2 regions of the Janthinobacterium sp. SUN118 genome follow, and region 2 is predicted to be linked to the other one. Evidence: riboswitches for the same ligand, from Rfam matches in the RefSeq annotation. Region 2 holds a riboswitch; the other holds the start of a gene.
The links. Region 2 has a riboswitch for thiamine pyrophosphate ahead of thiC (phosphomethylpyrimidine synthase ThiC). Riboswitches for the same ligand answer to the same signal wherever they lie in the genome.
Positions count from the first base shown of each region.

Region 1: linked by a shared signal. The riboswitch ahead of O0880_RS07305 (TonB-dependent siderophore receptor) and the one ahead of thiC (phosphomethylpyrimidine synthase ThiC) in region 2 are both predicted to bind thiamine pyrophosphate.

Region 1 covers NZ_JAPUBV010000001.1:1,600,309-1,603,716, reverse strand. Annotated here, with positions in the region: gene O0880_RS07310 (iron-containing alcohol dehydrogenase) at 77-1,234, shown strand; TPP riboswitch at 1,312-1,409, shown strand; gene O0880_RS07305 (TonB-dependent siderophore receptor) at 1,496-3,408, shown strand, end outside.
Region 2 covers NZ_JAPUBV010000006.1:112,097-115,504, reverse strand. Annotated here, with positions in the region: gene thiC (phosphomethylpyrimidine synthase ThiC) at 1-1,130, opposite strand, end outside; TPP riboswitch at 1,220-1,335, opposite strand; gene O0880_RS26170 (hypothetical protein) at 1,444-1,713, opposite strand; gene O0880_RS26165 (response regulator) at 1,768-2,574, opposite strand; gene O0880_RS26160 (ATP-binding protein) at 2,603-3,408, opposite strand, start outside.

The sequences.
Region 1 (3,408 bases), on a different contig from region 2:
GCGCCCACGACACGTTTCGCCCCGTTCGGCCATAATCATGGCTCGGCATTAGCCTACACATCGCAGCGGGAGCCCCATGTTCAATTTCGATTTCTACAATCCGACGCAAATCCTCTTCGGCCAGGGCCAGATCGCCGCCATCACGGCGCTGATCCCGCCGCAGGCGAGGGTGCTGATGACGTATGGCGGCGGCAGCATCAAGCAGAACGGCGTCTACGATGAGGTGCGCGCGGCGCTGGCCGGCCACACGGTGCTGGAATTTGCCGGCATCGAACCGAATCCCAGCTATGAAACCCTGATGCAGGCCGTGGCCCTCGTGAAAAGCGAGCGCATCGATTTCCTGCTGGCCGTCGGCGGCGGTTCCGTGGTCGACGGCACCAAGTTCATCGCCGCGGCCGCCCTGCATGAAGGCGAGGCCTGGGACATCCTGGCGAAAGGCGGCAGGATCGTCGACGCCGCCCTGCCCTTCGGCACCGTGCTGACCCTGCCGGCCACGGGTTCCGAAATGAATGGCTCGGCCGTGATCACGCGCAAGGCCACGCAGGAAAAGCGCTCGTTCATGAGCCGCAAGGTCTATCCTAAATTCTCGGTGCTGGATCCCGCGAAAACGTTCACCCTGCCGCTGCGCCAGGTGGGCAATGGCGTCGTCGATGCCTTCGCGCATGTGATGGAGCAATACCTGACCTACCCCGTCAACGCGTCCGTGCAAGACCGCTTCGCCGAAGGCATCCTGCTGACCTTGATCGAGGAAGGCCCGAAGGCCCTGTCCCACCCGGACGACTACGATGTGCGCGCCAACGTGATGTGGAGCGCCACCCTGGCCTTGAACGGCCTGATCGGCGTGGGCGTGCCGCAGGACTGGTCCACGCACGCCATCGGCCATGAATTGACGGCCCTGTACGAGCTCGATCACGCGCAGACGCTGGCCATCATCCTGCCCAGCATGTTGCGCGTGCGCAAGCAGGCCAAGCGCGCCAAGCTGCTGCAGTACGCGGCCCGCGTGTGGGGCCTCGACGGCGGCGACGAGGATGGCCGCATCGAGGCGGCCATCGCGCGCACGGAATTCTTCTTCCGCCACATGGGCGTCAAGACGCGCCTGGCCGACTATGGCCTGAACCATGCGAGCGTGGACGCCGTCGTGGCGGCGCTGGAAGCGCACGGCATGACGGCGCTGGGCGAGCAGCGCGAAGTGACGCCCGCCGTCAGCCGCAAGGTGCTGGAGCTGAGCCTGTAGCCTGGTTTTAGAATCTGTGCACACTGTTGTAAAACGGTCAGCCAGCAGGACAGCGGGCCGTGGTTCATGCTAAGCTGTCGTTTCGCTAGGGGTCCTGGAGTCGTTATCCGGGTGAGAGATACCCTTCGTACCTGATCTGGATAATGCCAGCGAAGGAAAGCGCAAAGTACCTCCCTCCTTTGATAGCTCCTGCGTTGGCGCCAGCCGAACAAGCAGCCTGCCGTGCTCTTTCCCAGAGACGGCTTGAACCACGAGCAATCTATGTCCACACCGAATTTATCTGCGCATTTTTCACGTCCTGTACTGGCCCTGGCCATCCTGCACGCGTTTGCCGCGCCCGCCCTGGCCGTCAATGACGCCGCCGAAGCCGATGCGCAAAGCATGACCGAAGTCATCGTCACGGCCAGCAAGGCGCCGGCCGCCAAGCGCGCCTCCGTGGGCGGCTTTTCCGACGCGCCGCTGCTGCAGACGCCGGCCAGCGTCACCGTCATCGGGCAAAAAGAATTGCAGGACCTGCAGATCCGCAATCTCAGCGATGCCGTCAAGCTCGACGCCAGCATCAACGATTCCTACAATGCCGTCGGCTATGCGGAACAGTTTACGATACGCGGCTTCAAGCTCGACACCAATTCCAGCTACCGCAAGGATGGCGTCGCCATTCCCGGCGACACGCAAATTCCGCTGGAAAACAAGGAACGCATCGAAGTGCTGAAGGGTCTGGCAGGCTTGCAGGCAGGCATGGCCGCGCCGGGCGGCGTGATCGACTTCATCGTCAAGCGCCCGACCAACGCGCCGCTGCGCACGGTCACGCTGGAAGCGCGCGAACGGGGCACGCTGTACGGCGCCGTCGACGTGGGCGGACGCCTGGAAGACACGCGCTTCGGCTACCGCGTCAACGTGGCGGCCGAGCGCCTGCGCTCCTACATCAAGGGCGCCGACGGCAACCGCAAATTCATTTCCGGCGCCTTCGACTGGCAAATCTCGCCGCAGGCGCTGCTGCAACTGGACGCCGACTACCAGGACAAGGCGCAAGTGACGGCACCCGGCTTCCAGCTGCTGAGCAACGGCCGCCTGCCGTCGAACGTCAGCGCCGACACCATGCTCAACAAGCAGCCGTGGACGCACCCGGTGGAAACCATCACCAGCAACGTCGGCCTGCGCTTCCAGTATGCGTTCAACGACGACTGGCATGCCACCGTCTCCGCCAACCAGCACTCGTTCAAGCGCGACGACTATACGGCCTACCCGTACGGCTGCAGCCCGGAAGGCTGGGACCCCGTGTTCTGCAGCAACGGCGACTTCTCCGTCTGGGATTTCCGCAGCCTGGGCGAGACGAAAAAGCCGCTGAGCGCGCAAGCCATGATCCAGGGCAAGTTCGCCACGGGCAGCCTGCGCCATGAATTCACGGCCGGCATGTCGTATTTCAACCGCAAAGACCGTGCCGGCAAATACGTGTACGACGAAGTGGGCATCAGCAATATCTACCGTCCCGTCATCGTCGCCCCGTCCGACGGCGTCACGGGCCCCGTGCGCCTGGTGCGCAACGACAAGGAAAAATCCGTCTTCGTGCAGGACATCGTCAGCCTGGCGCCGAACTGGAAACTGCATGGCGGCTTGCGCCACATCGATGTCGATGGCTACCAGTATGTATTGAAGGCCGACAAGGAAATCCGCGCCAAGCACGACTTCCTGCTGCCGAACGTGGCGCTGGTGTACAACCCGCAAGACAATATCGCCGTGTATGCATCCTACTCGCAGGGCATGGAACACGGCGGCACGGCCGACCGCTATGCGGCAAACGCCAACGTGGAACTGACGCCGAGCCGCTCGAAGCAGATCGAGTTCGGCGTGAAGATGGACGTGACGCCGGACTTCATGGTGGCCGCCAGCCTGTTCCAGATCCGCAAGGGCCTGGAATTCAACCAATACCTCGACAGCAGCAAAACCGCGTACAACTTCGTGCGCGAGGGCCAGGCCCAGCACCGTGGCCTGGAACTGTCGGCCCAGGGCAAGGCATCCGCCAACCTGCAGCTGGGCGCTTCCCTGACGGCCCTGAACAGCCAGCAGTCGGACACGGGCAATGCGGACCTGGACGGCAAGCGCGTGCCCAACGTGCCGGCCCTGAAGGCGGCCGTGCGCGCCGATTACGCCGTGCCGCAAGTGGCGGGCCTGAA
Region 2 (3,408 bases):
GTGTACAGGAACGATTCCTGGTGGTGGGCCAGGCACCATTTCGCCATGATGGAGCCGCCGCGCGAAACGATGCCCGTCAAGCGCTTGGCCGTCATCGGCACATAGCGCAGCAGCACGCCGGCGTGGATGGTGAAGTAGTCGACGCCCTGCTCGGCCTGCTCGATCAGGGTGTCGCGGAAAATTTCCCACGTTAAATCTTCTGCCTTGCCATTGACCTTTTCCAGCGCCTGGTAGATGGGCACGGTACCGATGGGCACGGGGCTGTTGCGCACGATCCATTCGCGCGTCTCGTGGATGTGCTTGCCAGTCGACAAGTCCATCACATTGTCGCCGCCCCAGCGGATGGCCCAGGTCATCTTTTCCACTTCCTCGCCGATGGACGACGTGACGGCCGAGTTGCCGATATTTGCGTTAATTTTCACCAGGAAATTGCGGCCGATGATCATCGGCTCGACTTCCGGGTGGTTGATGTTGGCGGGAATGATGGCGCGGCCGCGGGCGATTTCCTCGCGCACGAACTCGGGCGTGATTTCGGCAGGGATGCTGGCGCCAAACGACTGGCCCGGGTGCTGGCGGCCCATCATCTCGGCCATGCGTTCACCCATGGGGCCGGAAGCCTTGAGCTCGCGCAAATACTCTTGCCGGCGCATGTTTTCGCGGATGGCGACGAACTCCATTTCCGGCGTGATGATGCCCTGGCGCGCGTAGTGCATCTGCGTCACATTCTTGCCGGCAATGGCGCGGCGCGGCTTGCGGTGCAGGTTGAAGCGCAGCTCGGCCAGTTTCGGGTCGGCCAGGCGGGCGATGCCGTAGTCGGAGGTGGGACCGGGCAATTCTTCCGTGTCGGCACGCTCGAGTATCCACGGCAGGCGCGGCGTATCGAGGCCCGAGCGGATGTCGATCTGCACGTCCGGGTCCGTGTACGGGCCGGACGTGTCATACACGTAGATCGGCGGATTCTTTTCGCCGCCGAACGACGCTTCCGTGTCGGACTGGCTGATGGCGCGCATGGGCACGCGGATGTCGGGGCGGCTGCCTTCGACATAGATCTTGCACGAATTGGGCAGCGGCGCGATGGCGGCTTCGTCGACCGTGGCGGTGGCGGAAAGGAATTTCGGATTGGCGTTCATTTTGGCTCCTTGGCTAGACTGCAGCTAGACTATTTATAGCCTGGAGCCAGCTAAGGAGGTTCGGCTGCGCGCACGCGGAAAAGCGGGGTGCGTTCATCCTAAAGCTTCCCTTCGCTGGCATTATCCAGATCAGGTTCGGAGGGTATTTCTCACCCGCGCTTGCACCGTGTTTCCACAGCGAAAGGCAGGACCCCTAGCGTTTGCCGCCTTGCGGCAGCGAGCCAATTATACGCGGTTCGCGCCGCGTGGCCAGATGATTTCTTGCAGCTGTCGTCTTTGCGCATCGCTTGCCTTGCAAACGATGCGCGGACGTTTATTTCTTCTTGCCCCAGCGCCAGCTGGTCGGTTCGCCTTTCAGCCAGCACACGCCGACGAGCGCGGCGGCGATGACGACTTCATAGACGATGTAGGGCGCCAGCGATTCCTGCGGCGGGAACAGATAGGCGCCGCAGGCGAACAGCGCCAGCGCGCCGAGGAAGACCAGCCAGCCCTGCCAGGTGATGGGCATGCCCCAGCCCCAGCCATAGGTCTTGGCGGGGAACCAGTATTGCGGCGGTGTCGCCGGAGGCAGTTTGTCAGCCATGATGCTTTCCTTGTCGATGTGAATGGCAACAAGTATAAATCAGCCGCCCGCCAATCAGGCAGTGCGCAGGCGCGCCGTGACATCGAGGCCGATGCCGCGGTAGCCGATGAAGCGGCTGCCATTGTCGAACATCGGTTCGCCGCTGACCTGCAGGTACTGCGTGCTGCCGTCCGGGTTGGCGCGGCTGTAGATGAAGTCGAGGAACGGTTCGCGCGCGGCGATCTTGGCGTCGAGCAAGGCACGCTCGGCGGCGTTCCAGCGCTGCGGCTCGTCTTCGCTGCCGATGCCCAGCATCTCGGCCACGGGGCCGGAAAAGCGCGTCAAATTGCCCTGCGCATCCTGTTCCCAGTACCAGTCCGACGACAGTTCCGTGAAGCGCTGGAAGCGCGCTTCGCTTTCGCGCAGTTCGGCCGTGCGCGCTTCCACCATCTGTTCCAGCGACTTGCTGTAGTCGCCCAGCTTCTGGTACAGCAGGCGCACTTCCAGCATGTTGTGGATGCGCGTCTTGACTTCCACCAGGTCGAAGGGCTTGCTGACGAAATCCTTGGCGCCGGCCTGCAGCGCGCGCAGCTTGTGGCCAGGCTGGGCCGTGATCACCAGCACGGGCAGATAACTGCCCGCCTCGATGTCGCGCAAGCCTTCCATCACCTCGAAGCCATCCATTTCCGGCATCTGCAAGTCGAGCAGGATCAAATCGTAGCGGTGCTGCTGGTGCAGCGCGCGCACGGCTTGCGGGTCCATGGTGGACGTGATGCGCGTATAGCCGGCATTGCGCAGCACCTGTTCCAGCAGCATGACGTTGGCCTCCTGGTCATCGACGATGAGGATGCTGGCGTTCAGAATCTCGGTGGCTTGAAGCATGGCGGTATTCCTAAAAATAAATGCTGAATTAGCGTACTGCGTGAGTGTCGTCGGCCAGGCCATGCGCGGCCGCATGGTGCAGGGCCACGTCGAGCGCATCCATGAATTCGACGACCTTGATCGGCTTGGTCAGGTAGCGGAAGAAGCCCGCTTCCAGGCCTTTTTCGATGTCGCGCGGCACGGCGTTGGCCGACAGCGCCATCACGGGAATGTGGCTGGTCAGCGGATCGTCGTGCAGGATATGCAGCGCGCCATAGCCGCTGATGCCGGGCAGGTTGATATCCATCAAGATCACATCGGGCTGGTAGGTGCGCGCCAGGTCGATGCCCAGGTGCGCATCGATGGCCGTCAGCAGCTTCAGGTCGCTGCGGCGGGCGATCAATTGCTCCACCAGCGCCAGGTTGGCGGGATTGTCTTCCACGTACAGCAAGGTGCGCTGGCTTTCCTGCGGCTCTTGCACCTGCGGCAACGCATCGCCGTCACCCAGCACCAGTGACGGTGCGGTGCTGGCGGCCAGCTCGAACCAGAAGGTGGTGCCCACGCCGACGGTGCTGTCGACGCCGATGGCGCCGCCCATCAGTTCGACCAGCTGCTTGGTGACGACCAGGCCGATACCCGTGCCCTCTTCCGTGCTGTTTTCCTGCCCCAGGCGGTTGAACGGCTGGAACAGCTGCGCCACCTGGCCCGCATCGAGGCCGGCGCCGCTGTCACGCACGCTGACCCTCACCTTGTCGCCATTCCGGCTGCATTCGACGGTGACGGTGCCGCCGGAATGGTTGTACTTGATGGCATTCGACAGCAGGTTGACCATCACCTGTTTCACGCGCGTGCGGT